3 regions of the Pseudoalteromonas sp. SIMBA_162 genome follow, and region 1 is predicted to be linked to each of the others. Evidence: predicted binding sites of a transcription regulator. Region 1 holds the regulator's gene; each other region holds the start of a gene.
What was found. Region 1 encodes sigma-54, which starts transcription at its own class of promoters, with help from an activator protein. Its sites were predicted from a motif close to GTTGGCACGNNNNTNGNNT; they were not measured.
Positions count from the first base shown of each region.

Region 2: R0J88_RS13495 (TorF family putative porin) is a predicted target of sigma-54. The motif match lies at 6,390-6,408, and genes of this name have one in related genera.
Region 3: R0J88_RS03135 (EF-hand domain-containing protein) is a predicted target of sigma-54. The motif match lies at 3,834-3,852, and genes of this name have one in related genera.

Region 1 is NZ_JAWJBQ010000006.1:178,076-189,088, reverse strand. Features, by position in the region: gene mgtE (magnesium transporter) at 1-269, opposite strand, end outside; gene R0J88_RS06720 (HPr family phosphocarrier protein) at 378-650, opposite strand; gene rapZ (RNase adapter RapZ) at 694-1,539, opposite strand; gene ptsN (PTS IIA-like nitrogen regulatory protein PtsN) at 1,559-2,011, opposite strand; gene hpf (ribosome hibernation promoting factor) at 2,016-2,303, opposite strand; gene R0J88_RS06700 (RNA polymerase factor sigma-54) at 2,330-3,829, opposite strand; gene lptB (LPS export ABC transporter ATP-binding protein) at 3,899-4,624, opposite strand; gene lptA (lipopolysaccharide transport periplasmic protein LptA) at 4,621-5,157, opposite strand; gene lptC (LPS export ABC transporter periplasmic protein LptC) at 5,147-5,701, opposite strand; gene kdsC (3-deoxy-manno-octulosonate-8-phosphatase KdsC) at 5,698-6,249, opposite strand; gene R0J88_RS06675 (KpsF/GutQ family sugar-phosphate isomerase) at 6,250-7,221, opposite strand; gene R0J88_RS06670 (calcium/sodium antiporter) at 7,225-8,193, opposite strand; gene R0J88_RS06665 (ATP-binding cassette domain-containing protein) at 8,575-9,390, shown strand; gene mlaE (lipid asymmetry maintenance ABC transporter permease subunit MlaE) at 9,390-10,169, shown strand; gene mlaD (outer membrane lipid asymmetry maintenance protein MlaD) at 10,184-10,732, shown strand; gene R0J88_RS06650 (phospholipid-binding protein MlaC) at 10,738-11,013, shown strand, end outside.
Region 2 is NZ_JAWJBQ010000017.1:100,339-111,351, forward strand. Features, by position in the region: gene R0J88_RS13460 (Bor family protein) at 1-286, shown strand, start outside; gene R0J88_RS13465 (Bor/Iss family lipoprotein) at 283-612, shown strand; gene R0J88_RS13470 (ABC transporter permease) at 626-1,864, opposite strand; gene R0J88_RS13475 (ABC transporter ATP-binding protein) at 1,857-2,564, opposite strand; gene R0J88_RS13480 (efflux RND transporter periplasmic adaptor subunit) at 2,564-3,730, opposite strand; gene R0J88_RS13485 (YIP1 family protein) at 3,786-4,499, opposite strand; gene R0J88_RS13490 (hypothetical protein) at 4,764-5,429, opposite strand; gene R0J88_RS13495 (TorF family putative porin) at 5,600-6,286, opposite strand; gene R0J88_RS13500 (hypothetical protein) at 6,569-7,732, opposite strand; gene R0J88_RS13505 (helix-turn-helix transcriptional regulator) at 7,872-8,072, opposite strand; gene R0J88_RS13510 (hypothetical protein) at 8,081-8,512, opposite strand; gene R0J88_RS13515 (AsmA family protein) at 8,744-10,705, shown strand; gene rplN (50S ribosomal protein L14) at 10,978-11,013, shown strand, end outside.
Region 3 is NZ_JAWJBQ010000003.1:64,875-75,887, forward strand. Features, by position in the region: gene R0J88_RS03120 (MFS transporter) at 78-1,379, shown strand; gene R0J88_RS03125 (FG-GAP repeat domain-containing protein) at 1,603-2,979, shown strand; gene R0J88_RS03130 (hypothetical protein) at 3,037-3,492, opposite strand; gene R0J88_RS03135 (EF-hand domain-containing protein) at 3,505-3,780, opposite strand; gene R0J88_RS03140 (PA4780 family RIO1-like protein kinase) at 4,073-4,927, shown strand; gene R0J88_RS03145 (response regulator) at 4,961-5,632, opposite strand; gene R0J88_RS03150 (ATP-binding protein) at 5,707-7,149, opposite strand; gene R0J88_RS03155 (prolyl oligopeptidase family serine peptidase) at 7,290-9,215, opposite strand; gene R0J88_RS03160 (flavin reductase family protein) at 9,259-9,867, opposite strand; gene R0J88_RS03165 (deoxyribodipyrimidine photo-lyase/cryptochrome family protein) at 10,052-11,013, shown strand, end outside.

The sequences.
Region 1 (11,013 bases):
GCAATGTGCTCAGGCTCCATTTGGGCAATAATACCCAGGCGCACGTCTTCTGATAATTCTTCGAGTACATCACCTTGAACATCAGGATCAACTAACTGCCATAGCAAGCGACGAATTTTGTGTGGAGATGATTCTAATAATAACGCAGTATCACATGGCGCTGTTTTTGCGAGCATGCGCCTAACTTGAACAAACTGACCACTATTAAGTGACTTGGTCACTTGTTTTAGTTGTTGTAGTGGGTAGTCTTGTTCAAAAGCTTCGGGCATTGGCGTCCTTTATTTATACTGTAACTGTTACCTAATGGGTGGGGGAGTACGACCTAGCAGCCAGTTATTTTGATTATAGTTATTTTATTTAAATGTTAAAAATTAACGTTACTCTTGTTCGTTAAATCGTTGCGAAATAAGTTCTCCAATTGCATTTAAAGCTTGCTCTGCATCAGGCCCTTCACATACCACTTTAACTTCTTTACCTTGGCTACTTTCAAGTAGCATTAGTGCTAATACACTGTCACCAGCAGCTTCTTTATCATCTTGAAATAAGGTGATTGAAGCATCAAATTTTACAGCGAGTTGGGCTAATACAGTCGCGGCTCTGGCATGCAGTCCTAATTTATTTTGTATTAAAAAAGTGTCTTCTATACGCATACATTACTCTATCAAAGCTGAACAGGTTATTAGTTTTGTAAAATTACTTTTCTTGTTCTCTGTGACGTATTTTTACATTGGGATGCGTAACTGCAAAGCTTTCGCCAATTGTTTGCGCTAAATATACAGAGCGATGTTGCCCGCCAGTACAGCCAATCGCAATAGTTAAATAGCTTCTGTTATTTCGCTCTAGGTGTGGTAGCCATGTTTGTACAAAGGTTTGTATTTGCCATGTAAATTTTTGAACTATGCTGTGGCTAGCCAAATAATCTTTTACTGGTTGGTCTAGGCCATTAAGTGGTTTTAGTTCAGGCTCCCAATGCGGGTTAGGTAAAAAACGCGCATCAAATACGTAATCTGCTTCTTTAGGAATGCCATGTTTAAAACCAAAAGATTCAAATGTAACAATTAGCTGCTTGTCTTTTTTACCTAATATTTTTTCGCGAATTGATTCAGCAAGTTGATGAACGCTTAGCTCACTGGTATCGATCATGTAATCGGCGCGCGTAATTAGCACATCGAGAAGTTCTTTTTCTTTTTTTATGGCTAAATCAAGCGGAAGTGAATCTATTGATAAAGGGTGTAAGCGTCTGGTTTCAGAAAAGCGTTTAATAAGGGTTTGATCTTCACTGTCTAAGTAGAACAGCGTTGGTTTTGTAAAACCCGGTAAGTATTCGATGATGTGATTAAACTCATCTTGCTCTTTTGGTAAATTTCGCACATCTATACTAACGGCAATTTTATCGTAGTTATCAGAAACGCTTCTTACCAAAGAAGGTAATAAATTTACTGGAATGTTATCTACGCAATAATAACCTAGATCTTCAACAACGCGTAAAGCAACCGACTTACCAGAACCAGAACGGCCACTTATGATAATCAACTCCATTAATCACCCTTTAAATTTGTTACGATTGGTCAACAATAATTTGATACAACTCAGCATCCGATTTAGCACAGCGAAGCTGCTTACAAAATTCTTTATTTTTTAGTTTATCAGCTATCGTTGCTAGCGTCTTTAAATGCTGTTGGTTATCGCCTTCAGGTACGATGAGTGCAACAAAAATATCAACAGGGCGGTTGTCTATAGCATCAAAATTAATCGGTGTTTCACTTACTAACACCAATGCTAAAGGTTCTTGTGCGCCGCTCATTCGGCCATGTGGAATAGCAATACCTCTTCCTATCCCTGTGCTGCCTAGCTTTTCGCGGGTTAATAAAGCGCCCAAAATATCCTGTTGAGATAAATACGGTAATTTATCGTGAGCCAGCTCGCTAATAAACTCTAAAATTCTTTTTTTACTATTAAAAAGGACCGCAGCTTTACTGCAGTCCTGGCATATAAGTGAACTTAATTTCATCATATTAGTGTCGAGCAAGCTTCTCTTTGTGTTTAATTACTTGACGGTCAAGCTTGTCAATCAATGAATCAATAGCTGCATACATATCTTGATGTTCAGTGGATGCGAATAATTCAGCACCACTTACATGAATAGTTGCTTCTGCTTTTTGATTTAATTTTTCTATATCAAGAATGACATGAACATTATTAATATGATCAGAGTGCCTTTCTAGCTTCGCAAATTTGGTATTTATATAGTCTCTTAATGAATCAGTTAGTTCTACATGACGACCAGTTAAATTTAGTTGCATAAGCATTACCCTCTTTGTTTAGCGTCTTAAATCAGGCTCTTTCGCTGATTTGACGGTGGAATAGCCAGAGATTCGCGATATTTTGCGATTGTACGTCTCGCTACTTTAATTCCTTGCTCAGCCAATATATCCGCAATTTTGCTATCACTCAATGGTTTTGCTGAGTTTTCTGCTGCGATTAATTTTTTAATAAGTGCACGTATTGCCGTAGATGAACATTCTCCACCATTTTCGGTACTTACGTGGCTTGAGAAAAAGTATTTAAGCTCAAATATTCCACGCGGTGTGTGCATATACTTTTGCGTAGTTACGCGCGAAATTGTTGATTCGTGCATTTCTACCATTTCGGCAACATCATTTAAAACCATCGGTTTCATGGCTTCTGGGCCGTGTTCAAAAAAGCCCTGTTGTTGTTTAACAATACAGTTAGTTACTTTTAAAAGTGTATCATTTCTACTTTCTAAGCTTTTTATAAACCATTTAGCTTCTTGTAAATGTGAGCGAATAAATTGACTGTCGCCGCTTGATTTAACTGTACGCGACATCGCTGCATATTGGCTGTTTACACGAATTTTTGGCATGCTGTCTGGGTTTAACTCTACAATCCAGCGGCCTTTAATTTTTTTAACTGACACATCAGGTATTACATACTCAGACTCTTCTCGTACTATTGTGTCTGCAGGCTTAGGGTTGAGAGTATGAATAAGTGTCATTATTTCTTTAAGCTCATCTTCTTTGAGCTTCGTTTTTTTCATTAATGTACGGTAGTCACGAGCAGCTAACAAATCAATGTGCTCTGTTAAAATCATTTTTGTTTCATCAATAAAAGGCGTGCCTTTATCAAATTGATTTAACTGAATACACAAGCACTCTTGTAAGCTACGTGCCGCAATACCCACTGGGTCAAATAGCTGAATGCGCTTTAAAACCGCTTCTATTTCGTCAAGTTCAACCTCAACGTCATCGTCGTTATCTTGATTAAAGCTCTCTAAAATCTCTTCGCAGCTGAGTGTCAGTATGCCTGAATCATCCACCGCTTCTACAATAGCAATAGCGATGGCTTCATCTGTAGGGCTAAATGGCGTTAATTGTAATTGCCACATTAAGTATTCGTGAAGCGTTTCAGTTGATGCGCCCTGATATATAGACTCATCTTCAGGCATTGGGCCTGAAGATGATGCAGGGGCTGCACTCATATACTCATCCCAGCTAACATCCATTGCCATGTCGTCACTTACGGTATCTTTAGCAAGCGCTTCACCACTGTCTTGTTCATACTCGCTAGGGGCTTCATCTGCAGATACGGTTACTGTAACTTCATCATTATCTGCTTTTTGCTCATTTTTGCCCGCAAGATCATCGGCATAGTCTTGCTCCTCAACCTCAAGTAATGGGTTGCTGTCGAGCGCTTCTTGTATTTCTTGCTGAAGATCCAATGTACTTAATTGCAGCAAGCGAATAGCTTGTTGCAACTGAGGTGTCATTGTAAGTTGCTGGCCCATGCGCAGCTGTAGTGATTGCCTCATGTATCTCTAACAATCCTTTTAAGTTGTTATAATTAATACTAGCAGATGCTTATAAATAAGGCGTAAATGTTACAGCCTAAATTGCTCGCCTAAATATACATCGCGTACAGTTTTATCATTTAATACGTGTTCAGGGGTACCAGAAGCAATCAGTTCCCCATGAGAAACAATGTAGGCTTTTTCGCAAACATCAAGGGTTTCTCTTACATTGTGGTCTGTTATTAATACGCCAATCCCACGGTTTTTCAGGTGTTCAATAATTTTTTTAATATCTAATACTGAGATAGGGTCAACACCGGCAAATGGTTCGTCTAGCAAAATAAACTTTGGATCTGCGGCTAAAGCACGTGCAATCTCTACTCGGCGACGTTCTCCGCCCGATAATGCCATACCTTTGCTATCGCGAATGTGTTGAATGCTAAATTCATCCAATAGATTATTTAATGTATCTTCTCTGGCTTGCTTAGTGAGCTCCTTTCGAGTTTCTAAAATAGCCATTAAGTTTTGATACACTGTTAATTTTCTAAATATAGACGACTCTTGTGGTAAGTAGCCAATGCCTAATCTAGCACGACTGTGCATAGGTAAAAGCGTAATATCGTTATCATCGATAGATATTTTGCCTTTGTCGCTAGGGACTAAGCCTACAATCATGTAAAAGGTTGTTGTTTTACCTGCGCCGTTTGGCCCAAGCAAGCCTACAATACTTCCAGCTTTAACTTCTAAGCCCACATTTTTTACAACTTCACGGCCTTTGTAGCTTTTGGCTAGTAGCTCTGCTTTTAATGTACTCATGGTTGGCCTTTGTCATTTTTTTTAGGCTCCACAGGCACTAAGATAGTGTGTACACGGTCTGTTGAACTTTCATCTTTTTCGGCGCTAATAAGCTGCTGTTCTATATCGTAGGTAATGCTTTTTGCATTCATTTTTTGCCCAGCTTGAGATATCTCTGCATCTCCAATTAATGTTAAAAAACGCGTTGAAACATCGTACCTAACTTCATTAGCGCTGGCGCTCATTATTGTGCCGTCGGCTTGTTTTTCTTCAAAATATGCAGGCGTACCTGTGGCAATTAACAATTGCTTGTTGTCGCCTAGCTCATCGCGCTTGTGAACCTCAAGGCGGTCTGCGGTAATTTTTCTGTCGCCATGAATAATTTCAACATTTTTTTCGAAGATACCTACGTTTTCTTTTAGTTGACCCTCTTGTTTATCCGCACTAATCGAAATTTGATTTGCAGAAATTGGCGCTGTTGGTTCAGCGGCATTAGTACCTAATGCAAGTAAAAATGTTGGAATAATAAAGAGTGTTGATAGTTTATTGGTCATAATAAATAGTTCGCGTATGGTTAATTAATTTTATCACTTCGGTTTTTAAATCGGCTTCTAAGCCTTTACCGGTGATTTTTAAATTGGGCCCTGTAACAATGACAGGCTGCTCTGATTGCATCGTTAGTAATTTTATATCTACCTGAATGTTATCAGCATTAATTTTATCTATCATTGCGTTATCAGTTAAATTACTAGCAACAACGTTACCTTCTAATATTAATTGTCTGCCTTCGTATAATGTTGCTTCATTAGCGTTAATTCGCCATGTTTGTTTGTCGTTGTATAGCGTAAAAATAGGTTTATCAAAAAAGGTAAACCCTAATTCTTGATATAGCTCCATTCGCGCTGCCGTTACTTTATGGCTGATTTTCCCATTTTCGTCATACGCTGTTTGTTTTAGCTCTATGGCTGTGTAATCGGGCTTTGCAATTATGTCTGCTTCGGTTTGTTGTGGTAAATTTACTTGTGTGAAATAAGGGTACCAAAGCCAAACCATACAGCTGATGAATAAAACGCTTAATATTATGCGCGCTGCATTCATGAACTAGTCCCTTTTGTGGTCAAAGGTTTGTTATTTTCAAGCATTAGTAGGTCGGTAAGTTCTCTCACTGCACCAAAGCCACCTAGCATTTTTGTTGTATAATGCGCTAAACGTTTTATTAGCGGATGGGCGTCATTTACTGCAACAGCAAACCCTACTAACTCCATTACTGGCATGTCTGGGCCATCATCGCCAATGTAGGCAATTTGCTCATCATTTAAATTGAGCTTTGTTTTTAGTTCTTCGTAAGCGAGTAGCTTATTTTCTTGGCCTTGATATATATGTTGTACTGTTAGGCTTGTCATACGCTGTTGTACTATTTTTGAGTGGCGTCCTGTAATTACCGCAACTTCAAAGCCGCTATTAATTAGCGCTTTAATGCCAAAGCCATCTTTTGTATTAAATGCTTTGAGCTCTTCGCCTTGGTTACCCAAATAAATGCGACCATCAGAAAACACACCATCAATATCACAAATAAGTAGCTTTACTTTTTTTGCACGTGCTTTTGCGTCTTCACTCAATGGTTGATAGAGCTCTTCAAATTGCATTTATAATACTCCTGCTTTTAGTAAGTCTTGCATATTTAATGCACCAATAGGGTGGTTTTGCTCATTAACGATGATTAAACCATTAATACGCTTTTGCTCCATAATATTAAGTGCTTCAGCGGCCAAAATATCTTGCGTTGCCGTTGTGCAGGACTTGGTCATTACAACATCTATTTGTGTTGTATGTATATCAATTCGTTGTTCTAAAATACGACGTAAATCACCGTCGGTAAATAGCCCTACAAGTTGTTGCTGAGAATCAACTATGGCTGTCATGCCTAAGCCTTTTGCCGACATTTCTATCAGTGCATCTTTTATAGTTTGCGTAACGTTAATAATAGGTGTGTTTTTACCGCTATGCATGACATCTTTTAGGGTCAGCAGTAAACGTTTACCTAAACTCCCGCCGGGGTGAGATAGCGCAAAGTCATCAGCTGTAAAACCGCGGGCTTCTAACAGTGCAACCGCCATGGCATCGCCCATTGCAAGTGTTGCTGTTGTGCTTGCTGTAGGGGCTAAGCCTAACGAACAGGCTTCTTTTTGAACTTTTATGCAAATATGTACGTTTGCAAGCGTTGCCATTGTTGAGCTTGCGTTACCTGTCATGGCTATCATTTTTGCGCCAAGGCGCTTCAAAACAGGAATTATATTGAGGACTTCGCTTGTTTCACCAGAATTAGAAATTAGCATAACCACATCATTTTTAGTGATCATACCTAAGTCGCCATGGCTTGCCTCACCTGGGTGTACAAAAAATGCAGGGCTGCCAGTACTTGCTAAAGTCGCCGCTATTTTATTGCCAATATGACCCGATTTTCCCATGCCTATAACAATAGTTCGCCCTTGGCAGTCATATATTAACTGACATGCTTGATGAAAATTTTCATCCACATATTGTGCAATATCACTCAATGCTTGGCGCTCTATGTCTAATACACGTAGGCCTTGTTCAATAAAATTTAGCGTTGCCATTACTTACCCTACTTGACTGAAAATATACCCTTGGTAGCCTAAAAAAGCGATTAACAATAAGCCGCCCTCTACTCTATTGATGCGCTGAGCACCTCTAAAGTTCAATGACATGATAATAAGTGCAACCGTGGCACCAATCATAATAAGTATGTCGCGGTTAGCAACAGACGGGTCAATAAGAGAAGGGTTGATAATGCCTGCGAAAGGCAGCACGGCAAGAATATTAAAAATATTAGAGCCAACAATATTACCCAGTGCTAAGTCATCTTCATTTTTAAGAACCCCTGCAATTGAAGCTGCAAGCTCGGGCAAGCTTGTACCTATTGCAATAATTGTTAAGCCAATGACTAAATCGCTTAGGCCAAAATATTTTGCGATATCAACCGCTGACTCTATTAAAAAATGTGCACTGACAGGGAGTAATACCATACCAATAACTAACCAAATTACTGCTTTTTTTGTTGGTACGTCATTGGGTACTTCATCACATGCTTCTGATACAAATGGGTCTGTTTGATTTTTAGCACGTAGCGAAACAATAATCAGCCCGCCAATAAAGACGACAAAACCAATTAATAAGGCAACGCCTTCAGCAAGCGAAAAGTAGTTATCTGAAAAAATATACCAAGTAGCTAGAGATACAATAAGCACTAACGGGATTTCACGTTTTAATGTACTTGAAGAAACGCTAAGAGGCCTAAATAAAGCGGTAATACCTAATACCAGTAGAATATTTGTGATATTTGAGCCAATTGCGTTACCTACCGCTGTGTCTGTTTTTCCAGCTAATGCAGCAGAGGCTGATACCATCATTTCAGGTGCTGATGAGCCCATGGCAACAACAGTCAAACCAACAATTAAGGTTGGTACGCCAAAGTTTTTAGCCAGTGCGGCCGCACCATAAACAAACCTGTCAGCACTCCAAACTAGGGCTGCAAAACCAAGAATCAAAATAACAAACGAGGTAACCATTGTATTAAGCCAGTTATTCAAAATAGGAATGGCGCGAATAGTAACAAATGCCACGATGAAAGTATAAATAAAAGAGTAAGGTCAACTACGTAGGCTTATTCATTTTACTAAATTAATTAGTCGAGCCTGTTAGGCTTTCAGTACTAAAGTTTTACTGATGTATGGGGAATAACTACACCACCAGGTACTGACTTGCCAAAATTCTAAATAGGTTGCTGAAAATTTAACCTTAATAGGTAACAGACCCCAGTTTAAGTGTTGGTTAAGTGAAGATGAGTGAGTCTTAATGTGTGTTTTAAACGTACATTACAAAATCTTACGAATTGTTTTTTCCATATTGGATCAAAAAGATTTAAAATAGGGGCACTAGTGAACATTTTTATGGAGAGCGACTTGTCGCAATCAATAGTAGAAGTCAAGGATGTTAGCTTTTCCAGGGGCGATAGGGTCATATATAAAAATATGAGCTTTAGTGTGCCTAAAGGCAAAATCACTGCGATTATGGGGCCAAGCGGTATTGGTAAGACCACGATGTTGCGTTTAATTGGTGGTCAATTAAAACCTGATTCGGGTGATATTTTATTTGAGGGTGGCAGTATTCCTTCCATGACGCGTTCAGAATTATATGAAGCGCGTACAAAAATGAGCATGCTATTTCAAAGTGGTGCCTTGTTTACCGACATGTCTGTGTTTGACAATATTGCTTTTCCGATTCGTGAGCACACAAAACTAAGTGAAGATCTTATTCGTTTAGTGGTGTTAATGAAGCTGCAGGCTGTAGGTTTACGCGGTGCTAAAGATTTAATGCCCTCAGAGTTATCAGGTGGAATGGCAAGGCGTGCTGCTCTTGCTCGCGCAATAGCGCTCGACCCAGAACTCATCATGTATGACGAACCGTTTGCTGGCCAAGATCCTATCTCAATGGGCGTGCTTGTAAAGTTAATCAAATCGCTCAATCAAGTATTGGGTTTATCGTCTTTAATTGTGACCCATGATGTAACTGAAGTAATGAGTATTGCCGATCACGTTATTATTATTGCCGATCAGGGCGTAATAGGCTCAGGTACGCCAGATGAAATGCGCAATCATGAATCTGAGCTAGTTCAGCAATTTTTAAAAGGTTTGTCTGATGGTCCTGTGCCATTTCATTTCCCCGCGCAAGCCTATGCAGATGAGTTGCTTGGAGAAAAAGCCTAATGTTGGATTTGTTTCAAAAGTTAGGGCATAAAACTCTGGGTCGCTTTGCTGCCCTTGGTCGCTCAGCTTACATGTTGTTCAGCGCACTCGCGCATGTTCCTAATTTTAAAAAAGGCACTCCGCTGCTTATTCGCCAGCTTTATATGGTGGGTTCGCAGTCGCTGCTTATTATAATGGTATCAGGCTTGTTTATCGGTATGGTACTCGCATTGCAAGGCTACACCGTATTAGTAGGGTATGGTGCTGAAGATAGCTTAGGGCCACTTGTAGCACTGAGTTTATTACGTGAGCTAGGCCCTGTAGTTACTGCGCTATTATTTGCTGGGCGTGCAGGTAGTGCACTTACCGCAGAAATAGGCCTAATGAAAGCCACCGAACAACTCTCATCATTAGAGATGATGGCAATTGATCCACTTAAACGTATTATTGCACCTCGCTTTTGGGCCGGTTTTATTAGCATGCCTTTACTTGCAATTATATTCTCTGCCGTTGCAATTATAGGGGCTCATTTAGTCGGGGTTGATTGGTTAGGTGTAGATACCGGTAGCTTTTGGTCAATTATGCAATCGCAAGTGTCGTTTCAGGCTGATGTACTAAACGGCATAATTAAAAGCTTTGTATTTGCAATAGTGGTTACTTGGATTGCACTTTACAAAGGCTATGACTGTGTTCCAACGTCGGAAGGGATCAGCAAGGCAACTACCGAGACAGTAGTACATTCGTCATTGGCCGTTTTAGGTTTCGACTTTATTTTGACAGCGGTAATGTTTACCAGCTAATTAGGGTATAAATAATGAATTCACGGAAATTAGAAATTTTAGTTGGCTTTTTTGTAGCGCTTGGCATTTTAGCTTTTGCTATGTTAGCGCTTAAAGTGGCGAATGCAGGTATTAGTGGCTCAGGCGAAACCTATTCACTCAATGCAAAGTTTGAAAATATTGGCTCATTAAAAGCACGAGCCCCCATCAAAGTAGGTGGTGTGGTAATTGGTCGCGTTGAGTCAATTTATGTTCATCCAAAAGAGTTTTTACCTGTGGTTGATATGACTATTGATGCGCAATACTTATGTCGTTTTTCAGATACAAGCTCTATATCCATACTTACATCGGGTATTTTAGGCGAGCAATACTTAGGTATAAATCCTGTTATTGCCTCCAGTTCAGCTGAACAGCGTTGTTTAGGTGAAACAGTAACCAACAATGAACAAGATACTGCAATTGATGACTTATTTGGCGTAGAAAGTAAGGCGCTAGGGAATGGGGATTCAATTATTGATACCAAGTCTGCCATTGTGTTAGAAGAATTAATTGGGCAGTTTTTATTCAACCAAGGTAGTGAGTAATTATTATGTTGAAAAAGTATTTAGTTATTATAACGCTTAGCGCATTAAGCCTAATGCAAACGGTGAGTGCTGCAGAAGTAAAGTTAGACGATCCAAATAAAATGGTGCGCAAGGTATCAGAGCATACATTTGACCGAATCAAAAAAGATCAACCATTGATTGTTAAAGATCAAGAGTATCTTCGCGTTATCGTTGAAGAAGAGTTGATGCCCTATATTGATTATAAATACGCAGCACTGCGTGTATTAGGAAGTGAAGTATCTAAAGTGCGCGCAATCACA
Region 2 (11,013 bases), on a different contig from region 1:
AGTATTAGGCTTAAGCGCCTGTTCTGCGGTTACCATACAGCCACACGCTATGGCAAAAATTACAAGTAAAGCGACCTACGAAGATAGCCGTCCATTTTATTTATGGGGATTAGTAGGAGAGGAACGTGTGGATGTAAAACAGGTTTGTACAGATACACAAGCGGCTCAAATGCAGTCGCAGCAAACATTTAGCGATGGTGCGTTGAGTTTAATTACGCTAGGCATTTATTCACCACATACCATAAAGGTATGGTGTGAAGAGCAAAATACGCAGGAGGCGTTATGAATCTTAAATTAATTTTAGGCAGTATTACTTTTGCTATGTTAACTGGTTGCACAAATATTTACTTTGATAATGGTGTACCTGAAAAAGTGAATAACCAGTCGCACAATAGTTTTCAGTGGCATCATAATTTTGCTTTAGCTTTGTATGAGGGATCTGATGCGGTTGACTTAAGTGAGCATTGTCCACAAGGACAATGGCAAACGGTGCACACGTATAAGTCATTTAGTAATGGAGTAGCGGAGGTTGTAGTTAATCAGATAGGCCCGGCTTGGTACCCTAAAACAGTTGAAGTGAGCTGCACTAAGGTACCTTTTAAAGCTGAGTAGAGATTGATGCTGATTATTCGTATCGTAATGCTTCAATAGGGTTTAGCCTTGCCGCTTTAATAGCAGGGGCTAAGCCAAATATAATACCGATAAGTGACGTAAATCCGAACGATAGCATCACAGCCCAACCAGGTATGTAAGCATCCGGCATACTGGGAACCATAAACGAAATCAATGCGGCAGCACCATAACCTATAGCTAAGCCAATTAGTCCGCCAAATAACGATAGCACTACGGCTTCCACCAAAAACTGTAGCATAATAAAGCCGGGTGTTGCGCCCAATGCTTTAAGAGTGCCTATTACTCGGGTACGTTCAGTCACCGATACCAGCATAATATTCATTACGCCAATCCCCCCTACAACAAGGCTTATACCAACAATACCAGCAGTGATTGCTGTGGCGCTACCTGTAAACTTATCAACATTAGCACGGGCTTTTTCAGCGGTTTCAAATTCAAAGTCGTTTTCTTCACCGTCTTTTAATTTATGTAATTGTCGTAAAATACGCGTTATTTTAGCTAAAGTAAGCTCTTCATCGACCCCTTCTTTAAGTCTAAACATTATTTGCACGTTACTCGTGCTGCTAGCACCCTCTAACGCGCTCATGGTACTGATCGGAATATTTATATAATCATCTTGATCAAAGCCAAATAAGCTACCTTGTTTTTCGGCTACTCCAATGATCCTAAACCATTCGCCACCAAGTTTGATATATTCGCCTACGGGGTTATCGGGTAAATTTAACTTTTCAATAATAGAAGGACCAATGAACGCAACCCGACGGCGTTTTTCGTCATCTTCCGCGCGAATAAAGCGGCCTAATTCTGGAAACGTGCGGTATGCTTTTTGGTAATCTTGTTCGGTTCCCATCACGCGTGATGAATGGCTTTTATTTCCGTATTCAGCTCCGCCAGAAAAACGCCACGTAAACATAAGTGCGGTCAGTGTTTCGGCTTCTTTTATACGTGCTTTTAGTGTTAGAAAATCTGAGTAAGTCAGTTTTGCGTTTTTACCAACCATTTCTTGCTCGATGCTTGTAAATGGTTTGATTGAGGTTACATCGGGTGCCATGTCAGCAAGTTGATCGTTAATTTGTTTAGTAAAGCCCTGCATAACTGCAACCACAGTTATAACGGCTGCAACACCAATAATAATACCTAAACAGGTTAATGCGCTGCGCATTGCGTTGGCCTTAATAGCCATTAATGCTGCTTTTGTTCCTTCCATAATGGCAATGGCAGATTTAAACATGTTGTTTTTCTCCTTCGCCTTTTTTTACGTCACTTACGACCTTACCATCTACTAAGCGAATAACCCGTTGGCAATGGTCTGCAATTTCTTGCTCGTGGGTTACTAAAATAATAGTGTGCCCCTCATTATGCAGTTCATCAAACAAGGTCATTATTTCTGCTGTGGTCTTGCTATCAAGATTACCTGTGGGTTCATCCCCCAGTAAAATATGTGGTTTAGTTACTAATGCGCGAGCAATGGCTACACGTTGACGTTGTCCACCCGAAAGCTGACTTGATAGGTGATCAACTTTGTCGCCAAGACCAACGCGTTGCAATGCTTCAAGTGCTTTTTGTTTGCGTTGTTTTGCGGGTATAAAACGATAAACCAAGGGCTGCATTACATTTTCAAGTGCAGATGCGCGAGGCAGTAAGTTAAAGCTTTGGAAAATAAATCCGACGCTCTCATTGCGTTGATGGGCAAGCTCGGTTTCAGTCATACTTTTTACAAGCTTATCTTTTAAAAAATAATCGCCACTAGTGGGTGTATCTAAGCAGCCAAGTAAGTTCATTAAAGTTGATTTACCTGAGCCTGAAGGGCCAATAATGGCTACGTATTCATTTTCATTCATGACGATATTTACATCATCTAACGCTTTAAATACTTGCTCGCCCATTACATATTGTTTGTTAATGTGTTCTAACTTAATTACCGCAGACATTATAGTGTTTCCTCGCCTGCGTCATTTTTAAGTGAAACAACATCGCCTTCTTGCAGCTTGCTAATTGGTCGAGCGGGGCCAATAACCACATTATCGCCTTTGCTTAGCCCCTCTGTTATAGCTTGCTCAATGTCAGACGAAATACCAACACTTACTATTACTTTACTCACGGTATTATCGCTATTTAAGCGCCATACAAAGGTTTTACCCTCTTCTTTTTGTATTGCTTCAATAGGGAGCTTTAAACCATTTTCGGCAATACTGGTGGCAATTTCTGCTCGGCAACTCATACCTGCATAAAGCTGGCGATCTGTTGGGTCCAATAGTACTTTAACTCTAAAAGAAAGCCCTTGCGAACCTGGTTGGTTTTTAGCTGATGTACCAATATTAATTACTTTGCCGCTAAATGGTTTGTTAGGGTAGGCTGCGGCATAAATATCAGCTTGTTGATTTAGTTTTATGCTGGCTATATCTGTTTCATCAACTCTAAGCTCTGCTAAAATAGCGCTAGGGTCGGCAACAAGCATAAGGTCTGAACCAATAATATTAGTTGTGCCTGCAATAACTGTTTCACCCTCTTTAATATTAACCGATGCCAGTAAGCCACTCATTGGCGCTCTAAATACACTTTTACTTAGGCGATCTTGTGCAATTTGAAGCGACGCTTGCGCTTGGTTATATGACTCTTTGCGTGATTCGATATCTATTTTTGCTAGATCGCGAGCACTTTCGATATTTTCAAAGCTTTCTTGATTTCCTAATCCAACATCGTATAGCTCTTTTTGCCTTTTTAATTGGCGCTCTAAATTAGCAAGGCGAGTTTGGCTATGTTTTATTTCAATTTCGGTAGCGCGTAGAACGGCTTGGTTTCGGTTTACTTCTGATTCGAAGGCAGTTGTATCAAGGCGCATTAAAATATCCCCTTGCTTAACGCTTTGCCCTTCTTCTACAAATACCTTATCGACACGACCAGTTACCTCAGAGCGCAATTGCACTTGGGTATTAAAAACTAGATTGCCCGACGCCATGATTGAATCAGCAATATTCCCTTGCTCAACCTGCGCAATATTCACTTGGGCTTGCTTTTTATCACCGGTCACCTGCTTAGAGACGATTAGGCCTACAAAAGCGACTATAGCTATCGTTATTATTATTGCTTTTTTCATATATACATCTGTCCGTGAATAAGTAGCGCAGAGGTAAAATACCTCTGCTTATTAATTACATTGCGGCAATAATTGCCCAAATACCAAAAATAACGAGTGTTGGAAGCGCCGAGAAAAGTAACGCTTTATTTGTTGAAAAATTTGTCCAACATTTTAAGCCAACCATTCCTAGTCCAATCCCCCAAAGACTACTTAGCTTTAATGATTCTAGTAATGTATAAAATGCGCTACCAGGTTCTAACCCAACAACAAGCTGATTAATTGAATCAAAGTTAAATACTGCTGTTTGAGATATTTGATCGGTACTTGCACTAAGTACAAGCGCTATCGTACCTAAACTCAGAACAACATTTGGCATTATTGTCCAAATAGTAAAACCATACCAAGCACCATAGCTGTGCTCTGACTCTGGGTCTAATTTAGCAATGAGCATATAATACACAGCCATTATCGCGGCTATGATTGCAGTACCTAATACGATTGATATCATGCTAATCCATACTTGTATTCCGGCGTTTTGTTCAATGCTTTGGCGAATCATTTTTTGCTCGCCAATTGTTGCATCAACACTTGCAGCTGCAAATTGCTCGTTAATCAAAAACTGCATATCAACGGTAGAATAAAAAATATAAATACTCGCCATTGAAACTAAAGATATTGTTATAAAAGCAAGCCATGACCAACCTTTGGCGTGCTCAACACCATTGAAAGCTTTGCTTGGACTAATGTAAATATCGAGTAGGGCGCTAAATGCGTTAGGTGATTTCATTATTATTCCTTAATAACCTATATGTGATTTGGTAAACACTTGATACCAATGGATAGATTAATAATATAGGAAAAAGTATGTACTAATTTTATTCAATTGTAACCGATTGTTAACAAGGGTGGCATTATAAAAGTAATTAATAAAAGACGTATTGTTAAGCTCTATAGTTGCCAGATGGTTTTAATATGATTGAGCCATAAGGAGTGGAGCTTAATAATCACGTTGTTATGGCTGTATCTAATGCAAATACAGCCATTTATTTAATTAGCTATCAGATAAACTCAGACCGCTAGGGTTATCTGTTGCGATATACAATGCTTTTAGTTTTTTATCACCACTTTCGGTTTCAGTGAATTGCTGAAAAGAATAGTTTTTAGAAAAGCTTGAAAGGGTGTCAATAGATGCTTGGTTACTACTTTGCGTATAAGTAAGTTCTATCGCGCAAACCTTTCCTGCACACTCTAAGTCTTGCTGTAAAATGGTAACGTCTTTTAATTCATTTATAATAAATTCGTTTAACTTATCTTTACGTATCTGGGCAACTTCAGAGTATTCAATATCAGACATGCGTTGCAGTAATAGTGAAGTGTCATTTTTAAATACGTCATCTAATGCTTTTTTTGACACAAACTCTTTGCCATTTTCTGTAGAGACAAACTCATCAGAAAATACTTCAGCAGTTAAGACTTGTTGCTCTGGTTTATCTAACTGTTCTTGTGTTGTTGAATTGCTTTTATCGGTGATGGGCAACACGTTTTTACCTGTAGATAAAGTTTGTATGGGCTTCATATCAATTACTGGGATGTTTTTGTTGGATTCGATAGCTGATTGTTGAACCGATAGATTAGGCTCTGGTGAGTAATGTAATGTGAAGATAATCGCAAAACTAACTGCAATAACAGAAATAGTAATTAACACTTTATGTTTCATTTTTACTGTCCTTAGTAATCAAAAGCCTAAGCTTTGAAAAGTCCAATTCAACTTAACATAGTAAGAACCTACCTTCTAGTTATACAATCATGAATACTTAAACAAATTTGCCTTAGTATAAAAAAAAGGGCCAAATGGCCCTTCAGTTGCAGCAAGTAACACATGTTTGTTTATAGGCTGAAGTCTACAGCGTAAGCAACGTAAACTTTTACATCTGACTCATCCATATCAGTGTCTGATACGCCAAATGTGAATCCATCTTTTGATACAGACACACCGTAATCAATGATGTCTTCGTCACCAATAAAATCGCCAGAATAATGACCTATGTGTAAAGCCATTTCTGTACCATTGCTGCCTACGGCAAAGCCGTAATCAGCTGTCAAATAAAGTGAGTCGCCAAAGTCTGTACCGTCGCCACTTGCAGCAGAAGTAGCAAGCACTGATGCACCAAAGGTAAAGCCTTCAACACTGATGCTACCGTAAATTTCTGAAAAATCAGCATCTGCGCTTGATGCCGCGTCTGGGTAAGCATAATAAATGTAACCTACATCGTAACTAACACCTTCGCTAATATCGCCACCAAAGCCTGCGTAAAAATCTAGCTCGTAGGTCATTTCGTCAGCCCAAGATGCATTAGATACCCATGTACCAGCATAAAACCCAGATTCGTCAGCGTAATCAATACCACCAGAAATAGCAGCGTCGCCGCCAGTTTGTTCTTGTCCACGCCATAAGTAATTTGAAGTAGCTGCTACATTGGCAGACACTTCAGCATTTACTGCTGTTGATGTAAGTGACGTTGCAGCCATTAATGCCACGGCGCTAAAAGCGATTGTTTTTTTTAGTTTTAACATGTTCCATTTCCCGTTATATGATTTTTTGCATAGGAAGGCTTTTTATTATGAAGTACCGTAGCCTTTTGATTTATGCGTTTTTATTGTTTAACTGAGAATAGAATTGCACTGTGTGTGCCAGCTTGATTTATTTTGTTTTAAAATTAAATTTTATGTTTTATTAACAATGGCTTGCGTTTGGGGTGGGTGCTTTAGATTATGCGGAAGAAATATTTTATCGCACATCGCTGGTGCATAAAATAATCAAGCTGCACCATGAAAGTACAGCTTGTTTAGAATTATTTAGCCAAATATGGTGCGCATTAGACTAATTGTTTCGTTTACACTGCGGCCTTTTTGAACTTCGCTGATTATTGAGTCGCGTTTGCTACGAATATGCTCAGGAATATCATCGGCAGCCAAAGCGCGGTCAACTAAAATTTCAGCAGACTCTTTACCTCTGCGTTGTGTTTTACCCGTTTTAGTGGTGCTACGCTTTGGTTTATTAAGTAATTTAATATAGTTAGAGCTATCTGGTGTTTTGTTATCCGCGTAGTAAAAAAAGCACGGAATAAGCGCTTTAATTGACACTAATTGCTCTTCTAGTTCATTTGAAGCATTTGCCATTTTGTACCATGACATAGCTTGAATGCCTTTTACAATATCTTGCCAGTAACGCTCAAAATCACTATTTTTGAGTTTAGTAACCGCAAGCGCTGAGCATAATGCGTCTAAACGGCTATTTGTAATTGGCGTAAAAATATCAGGGCGACGCATTGCAAGTAGTCGTGTTGCCGGAGCAAGAGTTGGCTTTTCACTGCTATCAGTAAATATTTTGCTATAAGCAGCTACAAACTGTTGGTACTCGTAATGGGTAATGTCACCTTCAAGAGGAATATTAGCCAGTGCTTCATCAAACGCACCCGGTAAATCACCAATGAGTTGGTGGAAAACTTTAGCACTCTTAGTTGATGCAAACCACTCAACATCAAAATCGTAAGTGCTTGGATCAAGTGAAGCCATATGCTTGCCAGTAAAAGCAAGAAGGTCTTCAGGGATCATGTCTTTTAATGATTGCTCACGAATACTTTTTACGTAACTTGCTAAACGAAGTTGTTCATCAAGTGCAATAACATCTTTATGTTGCTCTATAAATACACTTACCACAGGCCAAGGGGCTACACGAAGCGTTTTAACTTGTAAAAAGCTGATAGCCGAAATAAGCTGATCATGCAGTTTTTTCAGAACAGGTAGCTGTTGCGGCTCAAGTAAATCGTAGTTAATACGGTCTCTGCTTGCGTTTAATAGCTCGTAACACCAAGGTAAAAAATCATCAGGATGGTTTTCTACTTTCACGGCCATAAGGTTAAGGCTTAATTCTGAAGATTGTTTCAGAATGTTCTGATAGATTTGATTTTCTTGCTCGCCTAGTGTCATTTTTGACGGTGAAATTAGCAGTTTTTTCATGCCTTGTAGATACTCCGGATTTATATATATGTATTAGCATTGCTTATTTTAGCTCAAATACACTAATAACAACAGCGCTGTCCTGCGCGCTGCATTATTATGGTGTTTAAAATCGGGGTTAATCTAACCAGCTCGGTTATTAATCAGCCTCTTCTAATATGAAGAGGCTTTCAACGGGCATGTTAAAGTTAGCTGCAATTTTAAGCGCTATAATGACCGACGGCGTAAATCGATTTGTTTCTACAGTGCTTATTGTTTTACGCGATACGCTTATAGCATCGGCAAGTTCTTGCTGCGAAAGCCCTGCCTCTTTACGAAATTTTGCTATGTTATTTTGCACTTTGACTCCTAATCACGGCTCTGCCAAAGTAATGAAGCACCATATACCAAAAGCATGATACTGAGATAAAGTATTGCCATAGTTGCATGCGAAACCTCGCTAGGTATTTCATCGCTTTTATAAAAAACGGCGATAAGGCAAAGTCCAAATGCAAAACTTGTATGTTTATAGGCATTAATGTCAATGTTGTTTAGAAACTCATCTTTATATGCATATTTAAAATACATTTTTAATGGGAAGTCTGCTTTAGTTATATAAATAGCTATTATAATTATATAAAAGAAAACGCTCATTCCAACAGTTAAAAGCCCTTCAATATGTTGGTCTTGTTTTATCAGTGAGTAAACACTGAGAAGTAAACAAACTACGCCAGCGCTTATACTAATCCATATATCATGACTCATGAATTGTTCTTCTGTTTTTATATTTTGCTGTTTCATAGTATTCATCCTGTAATAGTATTTGATTTCTTGTAACCTCTGGGTATCAATGTAACCTTGGGGTATCAATGAGTCAATTATTTTTTGTAACCTAAAGGTATCAAAATGTTTCAGGAACGATTCATATGAAATAAGTAAACTGTTTTTATGATCTTTTTTTATCTACAGCAATGCTTTTAGGCTTAACACTCGCTATGATAAAAACATAATTTGACCGCTTAAAGGACGAACATGAAAACCTTACTCAAAATTTTTGGTGTAATACTCTTACTCTGTATTGCTTTAATTGTCGCAGCGCCTTTTTTAATTCCTACCGATACCATTTTTAATAAAGTATCAGAGGAAGTTCAAAAAACGACGGGAAGAACGCTAACAATTAATGGTGACAAAACGCTTAGTGTGTTTCCTGCACTAAAGTTAGAGTTGAATGATGTCCACTTTGCTAATATGCAAACAGGTTCGCGAGCTGATATGGCAAGTATGCAGCAGCTGGCAGTACATATACCTTGGTTCTCGTTATTTGGCGGTGAGTTTAAGCTTGATAAGTTTGTTATTAACGAACCAGATATTTTATTAGAGACAGATAAAAATGGTAAAGCTAACTGGCAGTTGTTTGATGCTGTAGCAGAGCAACCAACAGAGCCTGGTGAGGCAATTAAGCTACCTGCTAGCTTTGATATTGAGCTGGGTGAGGTCGCTATTTATGGCGGTACATTTACATATCTAGATGGTCAAACGGGCGCCAAGCAGCAAATTAGCGATTTAGAGCTGGCTATTTTACTTCCTTCATTACGTAAAACCCTTGAAGTTAAAGGGGGGATTACCTATATGCAGGAGCGATTTGAACTAGATGCAAAACTTGATACGCCTGCAAAGGCAATTGAAGGGGCGACGTTTGAGGTTACTCAAAGCGTAGACTCTCGCTTGGTCGATCTTACGTTTAACGGCAGTATTGCTCGCCAAGGTAAAGATATAAAAGGCGAGTTAGCGCTAAGTGGCGACTCTGTTAAAGAGCTAGCGACTTGGCAAGGGGTAGACTTAAACGCTAAAGAAAATGCATTTAATGCGTTTAGTGTAAACGGTAAAATGCATCTCATGGATGATACGTTTAACTTAGAAGAGCTGATTGCTACCCTAGATGAATTAGAGATTAAAGGGAAAAGTGAAGTAAACTTAAGCAATAAACTAGCGGTTAATGCTGATATAGACCTAGGTATGCTTGATTTGAATCCCTACTTACCAGAGGCTGTCGCTAAACAGCAAGCGCCGCAAAATGAAGAACCTAAAGCCGCGCAGCCGATTGTTTGGGACGATACTAAAATTGATTTAAGCGCATTAAATGCACTTAATGCTAATGTAGTTATTCGCTCAAGCGGTTTAAAAGCTAACGATATTGAGCTAGGTGCTAATCAATTTACAGTCGATTTAAACAACAGCGTTGCTAAATTAAGCTTAGATAGCTTTAAAGCATATGAGGGCACTGGTAAAGGGGTTATCAACATAAATGCGCAGCAAACGCCGTATAAAATAAACACAAATTTTGATTTAGCCGACATAGACGCACAACCGTTACTCACTGATGCAGCTGGCTTTGATAAGCTCATGGGTAAAGGGTCATTAAATTGGAATTTGACCACAACTGGGCAAAGTCAAAAAACCTTTATTAATGCATTAAATGGTAAGGTTGGCTTTGAATTTGCCGATGGTGCTGTTAAAGGCGCAAACGTGGCTGAAATGGTTCGCAAAGGCAAAGAGCTTATTACGGGTAACCTTGGATCTGTGAGTGAAGGGCTAGATACGGGCTTTGAAGAATCAGAACAAACAGATTTTTCTGCGCTTACAGGTAGCTTTAATTTTATTAAAGGTGTTGGACGAAATACTGACCTTTCACTAATTAGCCCTCTGATTCGTATTTCCGGTGAAGGAGATGTGGATTTACCTCTTACTAAAGTTGATTATCGTTTGGTAACAGGGATTGTAGATTCAATAGAAGGTCAAGGCACTACCGATGACAGTACAGGCTTTAAAATACCGTTACGCATAAAAGGGCCATTTCACGATGTGGGAATTAAACTTGATGTAAGTAATGCCTTAAAAGATGAAGCAAAAAAGAAACTCGATGACGCAAAAGAAAAAGCGAAAGAGAAAGCCAAAGATAAAGTAAAAGATAAATTAAAGGGGCTATTTGGCTAAATAACCACTAGTAAAATAAACAAGGCACTTTTTAAGTGCCTTGTTTATTTTATAACCATTGAAAAAATAGTCACATAGCTTTACCAACGTTAATAAAATCCCCTCAGTCCTTAAATTAATTAAAAAATAACCTATCGCTACATGCTCAATGCTGGTACAATTGCCCGCCCTTAAGAGACAACTCGTTTGTTTTTGAGTGGGATTTAATCGAAATGTCTTGATTTTAAACAATTTTAAGACACGTTGTAATTACTACACCGGAGGTCATTAACATGATCCAAATGCAAACTCAGCTGGAAGTTGCTGAT
Region 3 (11,013 bases), on a different contig from region 1:
CTCACCCTGCCTGAAAGTAGAATATTTAATCATATCAATCTAGTATAAATTTACTTACCTAAAAGCAGTGAAAAGCCGTGTTCAAACTAACAAAAGAGCAAATTTATAAGCGCCTTAACAATGAAGAAGATGCTAAAGCTTGCAAAGAAATTGATGAGTCTGCATGTAAAGAGGTGCCCGGTAACTTCATTACTTTATTACTAAGCCAGCTGTTTAGTAAGTTTGCAGACGCACTACTCAACCCCAAAGTTACGCTTCCCTGGTTAATGCACAGCTTAAACGTACCTGGCAGCTTTATAGCCTGGCTTGTGCCAATAAGGGAGTCTGGCTCTTTACTTCCGCAGTTGGCCATTGCCGATGTGATCCGCAAATTATCTGTTCGTAAATGGGTGTGGGTAATTGGCGCTATTGCGCAATCGATATGTATATTAGCCATGGTAGGCGTTGCTTTTGTATTAGAGGGAAAACAAGCAGGCTTCGCTATTTTAGGTTTGTTAATATTATTTAGTTTAGCGCGGGGCTTTAATTCAGTAGCAGCAAAAGATGTACTGGGTAAAGTAATTCCAAAAAAACAGCGAGGCAATATTAGCGGCTTAGCGGCAAGTATTGCAGGTTTGGCAACCCTAACCTTTGGGCTACTGATGTGGTTTTTTTCACAGCAGAAAGAACAAAACACAGTATTAATTGCCTTGGTATTGGGCGCAATAATGTGGATTGTGGCGGCCTTTTTTTATAGCCGCATAAATGAATACAAAGGGGCAACCGACGGTGGGAAAAACGGGCTACTGCATGCATTTACAAAACTTAAACTCCTTTACCAAGATAAGCAATTTTCCCACTTTGTTGTCACACGTGCTTTTTTATTGTGCTCAGCTTTAAGCGCGCCATTTTATATTATTTTAGCGAGTCGCCAATCGTTTGAGTTTTCGTTACTTGCAACATTTATTGCTGTATCGGGGTTAGCCAGTTTAGTGTCCGCGCCAATTTGGGGGCGATTAAGCGACCTATCAAGCCAACGAGTTTTAGTGCTTAGTGCCATGCTTGTAACTCTTAATGGCTTAACGGTATTTGTTATTGCAACCTGGTTTAACCATTTATTGAGTGCTTGGTGGCTGCTGCCTACGCTTTACTTTTTACTCTCTGTTGCTCACCAAGGTGTACGCCTTGGCCGCAAAACGTACTTAGTCGATATGGCACAAGGAAACAAGCGCACCGACTATGTTGCAGTAAGTAACACGGTTATTGGCGTGCTTTTACTCCTGTTAGGCAGCATTGGATTGCTTGAGAGCTTTTTATCTACCGCTGAACTTATTTTGCTCTACAGCCTGCTTGGGTTTTGTGGCGCCATTAGTGCATTATTTTTACCTAAAATAGAGTAACCCTAACCATACCAACTTGCACTAATACCTAAAACAACTTAGTTGATTAAACTGCACTCTGGACAATAAACCTATCTTTAGCAAATATGTTCAGCGCTTAGGTTAATTAAGCTAACTAGCATAAACATTTTATTACAATTACTTACACCCTTACGTTAGTTTTTGCCGTAGGCTGAAAACAGTCAAATATTCGCCTACTTAAAACTATACAAAGGGATTTACCATGTTAAAACCGTTTAGTGCATTACTTATATTGCTTGCGCCTAGTACTTTATTAGCGCAAACCATGTCGATTAAAACCACTGAAGGGTTAGTAACAACCGACTCGACAACATTATTTGCTTTTAACAAAGAGCTTAAGCAGCTAGAGCGCATTGATTTACTATCAGCACAAAACTCTCAGCTCGTTCTGCCTGACAATGCAATTGGTTTTGACGTGGCAACACTTGCGAATACAAATGATAAGCAAGCGCTTGTGGTAGCAAGTGACGGCATTTACAAAGCGGATAAAGAAAAACCTTCACTTTTATTTGCATATACATCAGTAATAAACCAGTTAGAAGTAACAGAGTTTGAAAAAATAAACTTTATCATTGATGCCAACAAAGATGGCCTGAGTGATATTTTGCTCCCAGACTTAAACCAAACAACCCTTTATATTCAAACTAACAACGGCCAATTTACCCCTCATACTTTTGAAAAAAAGACGCAGTTTACTGGTGACTTTTCAAAAGATGGTCTCACCCTTGAGGTTGATATTAATAACCAACCTACAATTACGGATTTTAATCACGACGGCCTAAATGACTTAGTGTTTTTAAATAAAAAAGGCGCCGATGTGCTTTACGCAAATACTAATGGTTACAACAAAGCCATGGCTGACGTTAATTTTAATATTGAGTTGGGCGAGCTTAGTAACGGTGAAAAACGCAAAATAAAGCAGCTTCTTGATATAAACAACGATGGCTATTTAGACTTTATTACCAAGCAATATAAACCAGTGGAAGGTATGGATTCGCTCGATATTGACATAGCGCATAACCTTTACTTAGGTAATAAAACAGGGTTCAGTCAAACACCTATTAAATTGTTAAATACCAGCGGCCCTAGTCAGCTTGTATTTGAAACAGACTTTAATAACGATGGCTTAATAGACCTGCAAACAATGGACTTAGACATTGGCCTTGGCACTATTGCCTCTATGGCTATGGGCGGTGGTAAAACTGACGTAGATGTAGAAATGAATATTTATAAGCAACAAACCGATGGCTCATTTGCTAGTAAATCAAGTATAGAAATTGACCTTGAGATGGAAATAAATATGAGCAATGGCGATGCAACCCCACCCTTATACATAGGCGATATAAACGGGGATGACAAAACTGATGCGGTATATAAATACAGCAAAAAAACGCTCTATGTTTACTACGGCGAAGAGAACAATTTGCTGAACAAAAAGCGTAAAAAAATAAAATTAACCCTACCTAAAAAAAGTAAAGATATTTTGTTAGTTGACATTAACCAAGACGGTAAAAAAGACTTTGTATTTAAATTTACCGAAGAAGATGGCACCAGTAAAATTAAAACCCGCTTAAACTAACCACCTACACAAAAAGCCCAGTATTACTGGGCTTTTTGTGTCAGCTTTTACACATATTTACGCTTTAATACTGAGTAACGAATCAGATTCAGACAAGCCAAACTTTTCTTGAACAGCCGATAGTATAGCGTCTTTATCTTCATCGTTTATTTGGCTTGAATACTGCTCGAGTAATTCATCAAGGTAACTTACTACATCTTCTGTATTCACTTGCTCTAGTGAATTTTGTGGCGGTGGAGGCGGTCTTTGCCCTTCAGGTCGGCCAGCATCACCAATACTTTTAGCATCAAATTCAAGCTCGCTCATTAATTCTGCTAGCTCTTTAGTGGGTGAAATACCCTGCTCTTCAAACGCAGCTTGAATGCTCTTTGCATCTTCAGAGGTTAAGTTTTCGGGATCAAATTGCGCTAGCGTTTCTTTTACAAAATCACTTTGTTCTGATGTTAGCGATACAGCTTGGCTTTTTTGCTGCGGCATAAAATTAGTAGCGTTATTGTTTATTGAATTGATCATGTAAGTTTCCTTTCAACGTTCACGACGAGGTGGTTTATGTTCACTTAATTCTTGCTCGCTGATTTCCCCATTACCGTCAGCATCAATTTCATCAAAAATAGTCTGAGCGTCACCGTGAGGTGGCTTTTTAGTATTAAATTCATCAAAACTAATTGCACCATTGCCATCGGTGTCGAGAGTTGAAAAGTCTGGCTTAGGCGGTTTGTTATTACTTCCTTTTGCAGCAATATTGGCCGAAAAAACAATGCTAAGTAATACAATCATTGCCGTTGATGTTAAATGCTTCATAGTAATAACCTTATATTTAGGGCGTGTTGATACCGTAAACTTACACCTTAAAAACGCAAAAAATGTGCAAATAATAAGGAAGTATTAAATAATTTAAAAAATTGATGTGTTCTAGGGCGTTCTGGTTGCTCAATTTACAATCAGCAGATAAGCTAACGCAAGCATGTGTAAATGCGCGTAATACTGCCCTTAATTCTCAAAGCTGATATACTGCTTGAGCATATAAAACAACTAATTACAGAGCACTTTCTTAAATAATGATTAATAACCAACTCCACTTAGCAGGCAAGCTGTGAAAACACCAAAACGCTTACAACCCCTTATCGATGACGGTTTAATTGACGAAGTACTTAGCCGACTAATGAGCGGTAAAGAAGCCGATGTATTTGTAGTTCGCTGTGGTGAACACATTCGGTGTGCAAAGGTTTATAAAGATGCTGTTAAACGCAGTTTTAAAAAAGCCGCACAATACCAAGAAGGCCGAAAAGTTCGCGGTGGTCGCCAAGCTCGCGCAATGGGAAAACGCTCAAGTTACGGGCGCCAGTTAGAAGAAGAAATTTGGCAAAATGCTGAGGTTGATGCTCTTTCTCGTTTAGCTAGAGCCGGTGTGCGTGTACCCGATACATATTTTTGTGTTGATGGTGTTTTACTTATGGAGCTTGTGTCTGACAGCGAAGGCGATGTTGCGCCGCAGCTAGGCCATGTAAGTATGAGTAAAGAGGAAGCTATAAAACAACATACACTGATGATGCATTACATTATGCTTATGCTGTGCGCGGGTATTATTCATGGAGACTTATCAGAGTTTAACGTGCTTGTTGACGATAAAGGCCCTGTGATTATTGATTTACCGCAAGCTGTAAATGCGTCTGCTAACAATAGCGCTGAAGCCATGTTTGCTCGTGACGTAAACAACATGCGTCGTTACTATAGTGAGTTTGCACCTGAGTTGTTAAATACCCAATACGCTAAAGAAATGTGGGCGCTATTTGAAGAGGCAAAACTTACACCTAATTCTATACTCACCGGTGAATTTGAAGATGACAGCGAAGAAGCAGACGTTGATTCAGTACTAGACGAGATACAAGCTGCAGCCGATGAAGAGCAAGAGCGACTAGCGCGCATTAACTTTTCAGACGAAGAATAAAACGCCAACGTTTTTGTTAATCGCTTTGTTCCCTTATTGCGGGTGTACAAAGCGATAACCTACCCCATAAACAGATTGAATCACACTCTCTGTTTTAGTTAATTCATCCAGCTTTTTACGCAATTTTTTTATGTGGCTGTCAATCGTTCTATGACTCACAATACGCTGATCGGTGTACATGGTATCCATTAAGCTATCTCGTGAATAAATTCTACTCGGGTTATTAAACAAAGGTTTAAACAACTGAAACTCAAAGTTAGTTAGCTCAATGTCGTTATCTTGGTATTTTACTTTATAGGTGGTTTCATCTAATTGCATTACCGATGTTTGTACTGCTGAAACGTTGAGACGCCTTAAAATAGCTTTTACCCGCGCAACCAACTCTGCGTAACTAAACGGTTTACAAATATAATCATCTGCGCCTAACTCAAGCCCTAGCAAGCGATCTATTTCTTCCACTTTGGCCGATACCATAATAATAGGCACATTAGAAAAACGCCTAATCGCTTTACATAATTCGATTCCGCTTTGACCTGGTAACATTACGTCTAGCAAAATAAGGCTTGGCCTATTAATTTCAAGCCATGGAAGTACGTCATTCCCATGGTGTATTTGATGAGTATTAAAATGATGATTCATTAAAAAATCACTCATTAGATTAGATAATTTTTCTTCATCTTCAACTATCAAAATGTGTTCACTCATTGGCACCTCTATTCGTAACGTAAATTCAAACCACTTAATAAAGTAGGCAATTTAAAGATTAGGTTTAAACATTGTTAAATGGTTGGCAGGCGTATAATAATAGCTAAACCACCTAGGTCCGCTTTTTCTGCGACTATCTCACCATTATGACCTTCAACTATATGTTTACAGATTGATAAACCAAGGCCTGAACCACCTTCTTGGCGGTTACGCGCACCATCAACTCGATACAGGTATTCAAACAAATGCGCTAAATGTGAAGACTCTACCCCAACCCCATTATCCTCAATACTCAGCTCAATAAATGACTGCCCTTTTTTACTTATGTTTTTAGCAGTTATTGAAATAGTCGTGCACTGAGCATAATGAACTGCATTCATTAAAATATTATCAAACAACTGCAGTAGCCGTGTTTTATCAGCCTCAACATTGGCGTATTGAGCACTATTTAATAGATAAAGTTTGATTGTATGCTGCTCAAATATAACCTGATATTTTTGCTCGATTGTATTTAACAGTATTGTTAAATCGGTTGGCTGCATGGTGTAATGCATCCCCCCTAATTCGGCACTATTTAGCATATGTAAATCATCTATTAGGCGCTTTAAATGCATCGCCTCATCATTAGCTGAACTAATATTTTTGGTATTAGGCTCACGTACCCCAAGTAACATTGCTTCAAGTTCACCCAGCAAAATACTCATTGGTGTTCTTAATTCGTGAGAAATATTAGCTAACCACCGTTTACGTACTTGCTCATCTTTAGCTAGTGTAAAGGCCAGTGTATTAAAATCTTCACTTAATTGGCCTAATTCGTCTTTTCTATCAAGAGTCAGCTTAGTAGTGAAGTGACCTTGCGTAAGCTGATGCATCCCGGTTGCTATTTTTTTTACCGGGCTTACTAAATGCCGTGATAGTAAAAAAGTTAACAGCAACGTAAATAACGCAGCAGCTATAGCAATAAACCATAAGTAGTCTGTTTGCTGTTCTAAAAAATCAAGCTCGTAGCCATCAACTAAATTATCTCTTTTTGAAACAGCTAAATAACCAATGACTATATTGTTAACAGTAATTGGCGTATTGATATAGGTGAGTTCATCGAGATAACGCCCTCTTATCGGTTGCTTATTTTTATCAAGTAACGCGTAATGAGCAATATCGTTTGGTCTGGGAGGGCCTTTCATATCAAAACGACCGCGTTCAGGTGGTGGTGGCCTCATTGACCGGCCTCTAGGACTTGGGCGCTCTGCAAATTCAGAAAATTGGCTGCTTTGTAACTCGGCTTCAACAAGGCGTCTAAAACTTTTATTGTCACGGATGACTTCGTCCCACGAGGCACTGCTTTCATATTGCTTTGCGAGCTTTGTAACAAGCGGCTCAAGTGCTTTTATTTCTTTTGCATTCACATAATCAATAACACCTTGGCCTATGCTCCATTGTATGAGCACCACCAGCCCCGCAATAATGCTAAAGGTAAAGCTAAACAAAATTAAAAAAAGTTTATTGTGAATTTTCATTGGGAAGCGTTCACCTAAAAATTAAACCGCCATTTATAACTTGGCCATATTTAAATAAGTTTAACAACTAAACGTGCAAACAATGTGCACCTACTTAAAAAATTGTACAAAAAAGGCGACCTAAGTCGCCTTTGTATTGTTTAGTTTTTTAAATGTTTATCAAAAAAATCTAAAAAAGCCTGCAGCGTTTTAACGCGATGTGCTTGATGCGATAAATAATGATCGCCATCTTCTAACTCAATATAAGTAACGTCTTTATTTTCATCGTCTAATTCATCTTCCATTTCCCGACTATGGTAAACAGGCACTACACTGTCATCACTGCCATGAACCAATAATATAGGTCGGTTAATCTGCTTTGCATACGTTACAGGAGAGTTAGCTTCTAGCATATCGTCGTCTGTACCAAACTGTTTTCTGACTATTTCTTTATTGGTAAAGTAACGCGCTTTAAAAACAAGGTGTTCTAAATCACTTACGCCTGCAAAACTGGCAGCACATTTAAATGTTTCAGGGTGCTTAACAACCGCCATTAACGCTGCATAACCACCATAACTTGCGCCACCAATACAAATTTTTTCAGGTTGTGCAATACCTTGTTCAATAAGCCAATTGGCGCCATCTTGTAAATCGTCTTGCATGGCTAAACCAAAACCCTGAATAGATTGCATTAAAAACTCATAACCATATCCGCTTGAGCCTCTAAAGTTTGGCTGTAATACAGCGTAACCATGATAAGCCAATAATGCAGTCCAATAATCAAAGTTAGCGTAATCTCGCGCCATTGGACCACCATGCGGAAATATTATAGTGGGTAATTTGTCGCCCTTTTTATACCCTACAGGCAACGTTAAATAACCTTCAATGGTTAATCCATCTCTCGCTTTGTAACTAATGCGTTCTTTACCGCCGTATACTGTTTCATCAATTTGCGGATAAGCATGAGCAAGTAAAGACAATTCATTTTTAGTTCTATCGCCAAGAAGGTACATGCCAGAGGTGCTGTCTGAGGTAAAGTAAACAATATACTTTTGTTGGTCTTCGGTGGTGCTTACAATGTCAAGATCGTACTCATCTTTAGCGAGCGATGCACGTAGCGAACGGTACAATTTATCTAAATCTGCATCCCAGTAGTTTACCCCGTCCTCTAAATGAGAATCAGTAAAGCCTGCAACCTCACCTGTTTTGCTAGAATAAAAAATAGAACCATCAAAGTCGTATTTATCATTACTGTAAATTAACTCGCGCTCTTTAGTAGTTAGGTTAAGTCTAAACAATGCATCTCGCCTGTTGTGCAAAGCCGAGATATATAAAAGGTTAGGGTTTTTATCAAACCCTAATATAGAAATACTTTGCTCACTAAATACTTCGTAATCAAATAACGTGTCCCAGTCTCCGGTCTCAGCGTTAAGTAATTCATAAGTAAATTGAGTATCGTCCATTATTTTAGCGATTCGCACATTGCCTTGTCTGTCGGAAAACCACGCTGTAACATTATTACGAGGCCTTTGTATTTGCGTTCTGCGCAATGTGGTTAGGTCTAACTCGTATACCGCAGGAGTATTAGCTATTTTAAAGTCACCCTGCACTAAAATTTTATTTTTTTGCTTAGGTAAAAAACTAACAATTTTATCGGCAAACTGTGGCTGTCTCTCGCCACGAGCGGCATTTCCCCTCATAGCCAACTTAATGCCTTTATCGTTAGTTAAGTTATAAGCATACATAAGTGTTGAAGTATATTTAGCACCACCAAATTGGTACTTTATATGGCGTGCACCAAGCAACAGAACATCATCATTCGCCCAACTATACCAGTCAAAAAATACAGTTTGGTTGTCAGACTGTAAAATAGGAGTAATAACACCTGTTTTAAAGTTTTTTACCATTAAAATTAAAGTGCCTTTGTTGTTTCTTACAAAGGCAAGGTTTTCACCATTAGGCGAAAGCTTTACTTGGCTAAAGTCTTTTAAGCCCGCAAAGGCTTCTATCGGCAATTTTTTATCTTGTTCGGCGAGAGTATTAAAGCTAATAAGAGTGATCAATGCAGCAGCAATAAGTTTACGCATCAAAAGTCCTTTTATTTTTATGTTTTTAAATCAGGTCCGTATTCTATAACTGAGGGCGCTTAAGAACAAATTTATCTTTTGTCGTACTAAAGTAATCGCCACCCATTTTCCCTACAGCCTCTAATCGAGCAGGATCAATATAACCGTTTACTAATATTTCATCATCAACACATATACCAACAATATCCAATAACATCATTTTTCCGCCACCGGCTTTTTCTGAAACCGTAATTACATCACGCAAGGTACATTCATAGCGTACTTTAGAAGCCTCTACACTTGGCGGGCTCACTAATGTACTTGGCGCCTGTTGTATATTTACTTCATCAAACTCGCTCACGTTATTGGGGTAATTGGCACAGCTTTGGTTCATTTGTTTAACTAAGTTATGGCTAACAATATTGACCACACACTCTTTAGTAGCCAGTAAATTAGTTAACGTGTCTTTGTTAGCGTGAACACGCGGATTTACCTGAGTAACACTTAATACAGGGGGATTACAGCTTGCTACGGTAAAAAATGAGTAAGGGGCAATGTTCGCAATCCCTTTTTCGCTTAACGTGCTGATCCATGCAATGGGGCGCGGGCTTATACCGCCCACTAAATATGAATATACATTGTGATCAGCATTACTAGTTAAATCTAAAAACATATTTTTCCTTATTCTTATTAAAACTAAATCGCAATTTAAAACCTTTACGTACTAACAACTTTAACTTTTTATTTTATTGCGTTTTTTGTAGCAAACAGTACCTGTTAATGAAAATACAAACGCAATAAAAAACCAAATAACGTGAACATTAATATACTAATTTAAGCTAAGAGTCGTAAATTAAATGCGTGAAAAAATAAATATAGTGTGGTTTAAACGCGATTTACGCCTAAGCGATCATCAGCCATTAAAAAGTGCGTTTGATACTGGCCTACCTACCTTACTAATTTACAACTTTGAACCACTTCTGCTTGAGGATGCACATTATAATGAACGACACTGGCGCTTTGTGTACCAGTCTATTGTTGATTTAAACTCTCAATTAGCGCGCTTTAATGCAAAGGTGTATATATTCAATGAGAACATGCAAACTCTGCTTCAAAGGCTTAATAAGCAGTTTGAAATATCATATATTTTTAGCCACCAAGAAATAGGGCTAAATAATACCTTTGAACGCGATTTAGCAATTAAAGCTTGGTGCCACCATAACCATATTAACTGGCAAGAATCGCCAACAGGCGCTGTTATTCGTGGTAAAAAAAACCGTGACAATTGGAACGAACGCTGGCAAAAAACAATGCAGGCTCCGCTTGCTATACCCAATTGGAAGAATGTTAATACCGTCAAACTTAAAAATTATAACAATCCAGAATTACCTGAAACTTACACTCAAGATGATGACAATTTTCAGCAGGGCGGCCCGCTTCATGCAAGAGAAGTTATGCAAAGTTTTTTTACCCAGCGCGGTAAAGGCTATCAAAAAGGAATATCTAGCCCTAGCTTAAGCCGCACCCATTGCTCTAGACTATCGCCATATTTAGCATGGGGAAATATAAGCCTTAGGCAAGTTTATCAAACTGCGATTGACGTTTATCATTCAAACCATCCCGATAAAAAAGGTTGGAAGCGCCCGCTTGCTGCTTTTGTATCTCGTTTGCATTGGCATTGCCACTTTATGCAAAAATTTGAAAGCGAATGCACTATGGAGTTTAAAGCATTAAACCCGGGCTATCATTCATTTCCGTATCGTACCGATAAACATGTAAAGCGTGACATTGAGCGCTGGGCGCAGGGGCAAACAGGCGT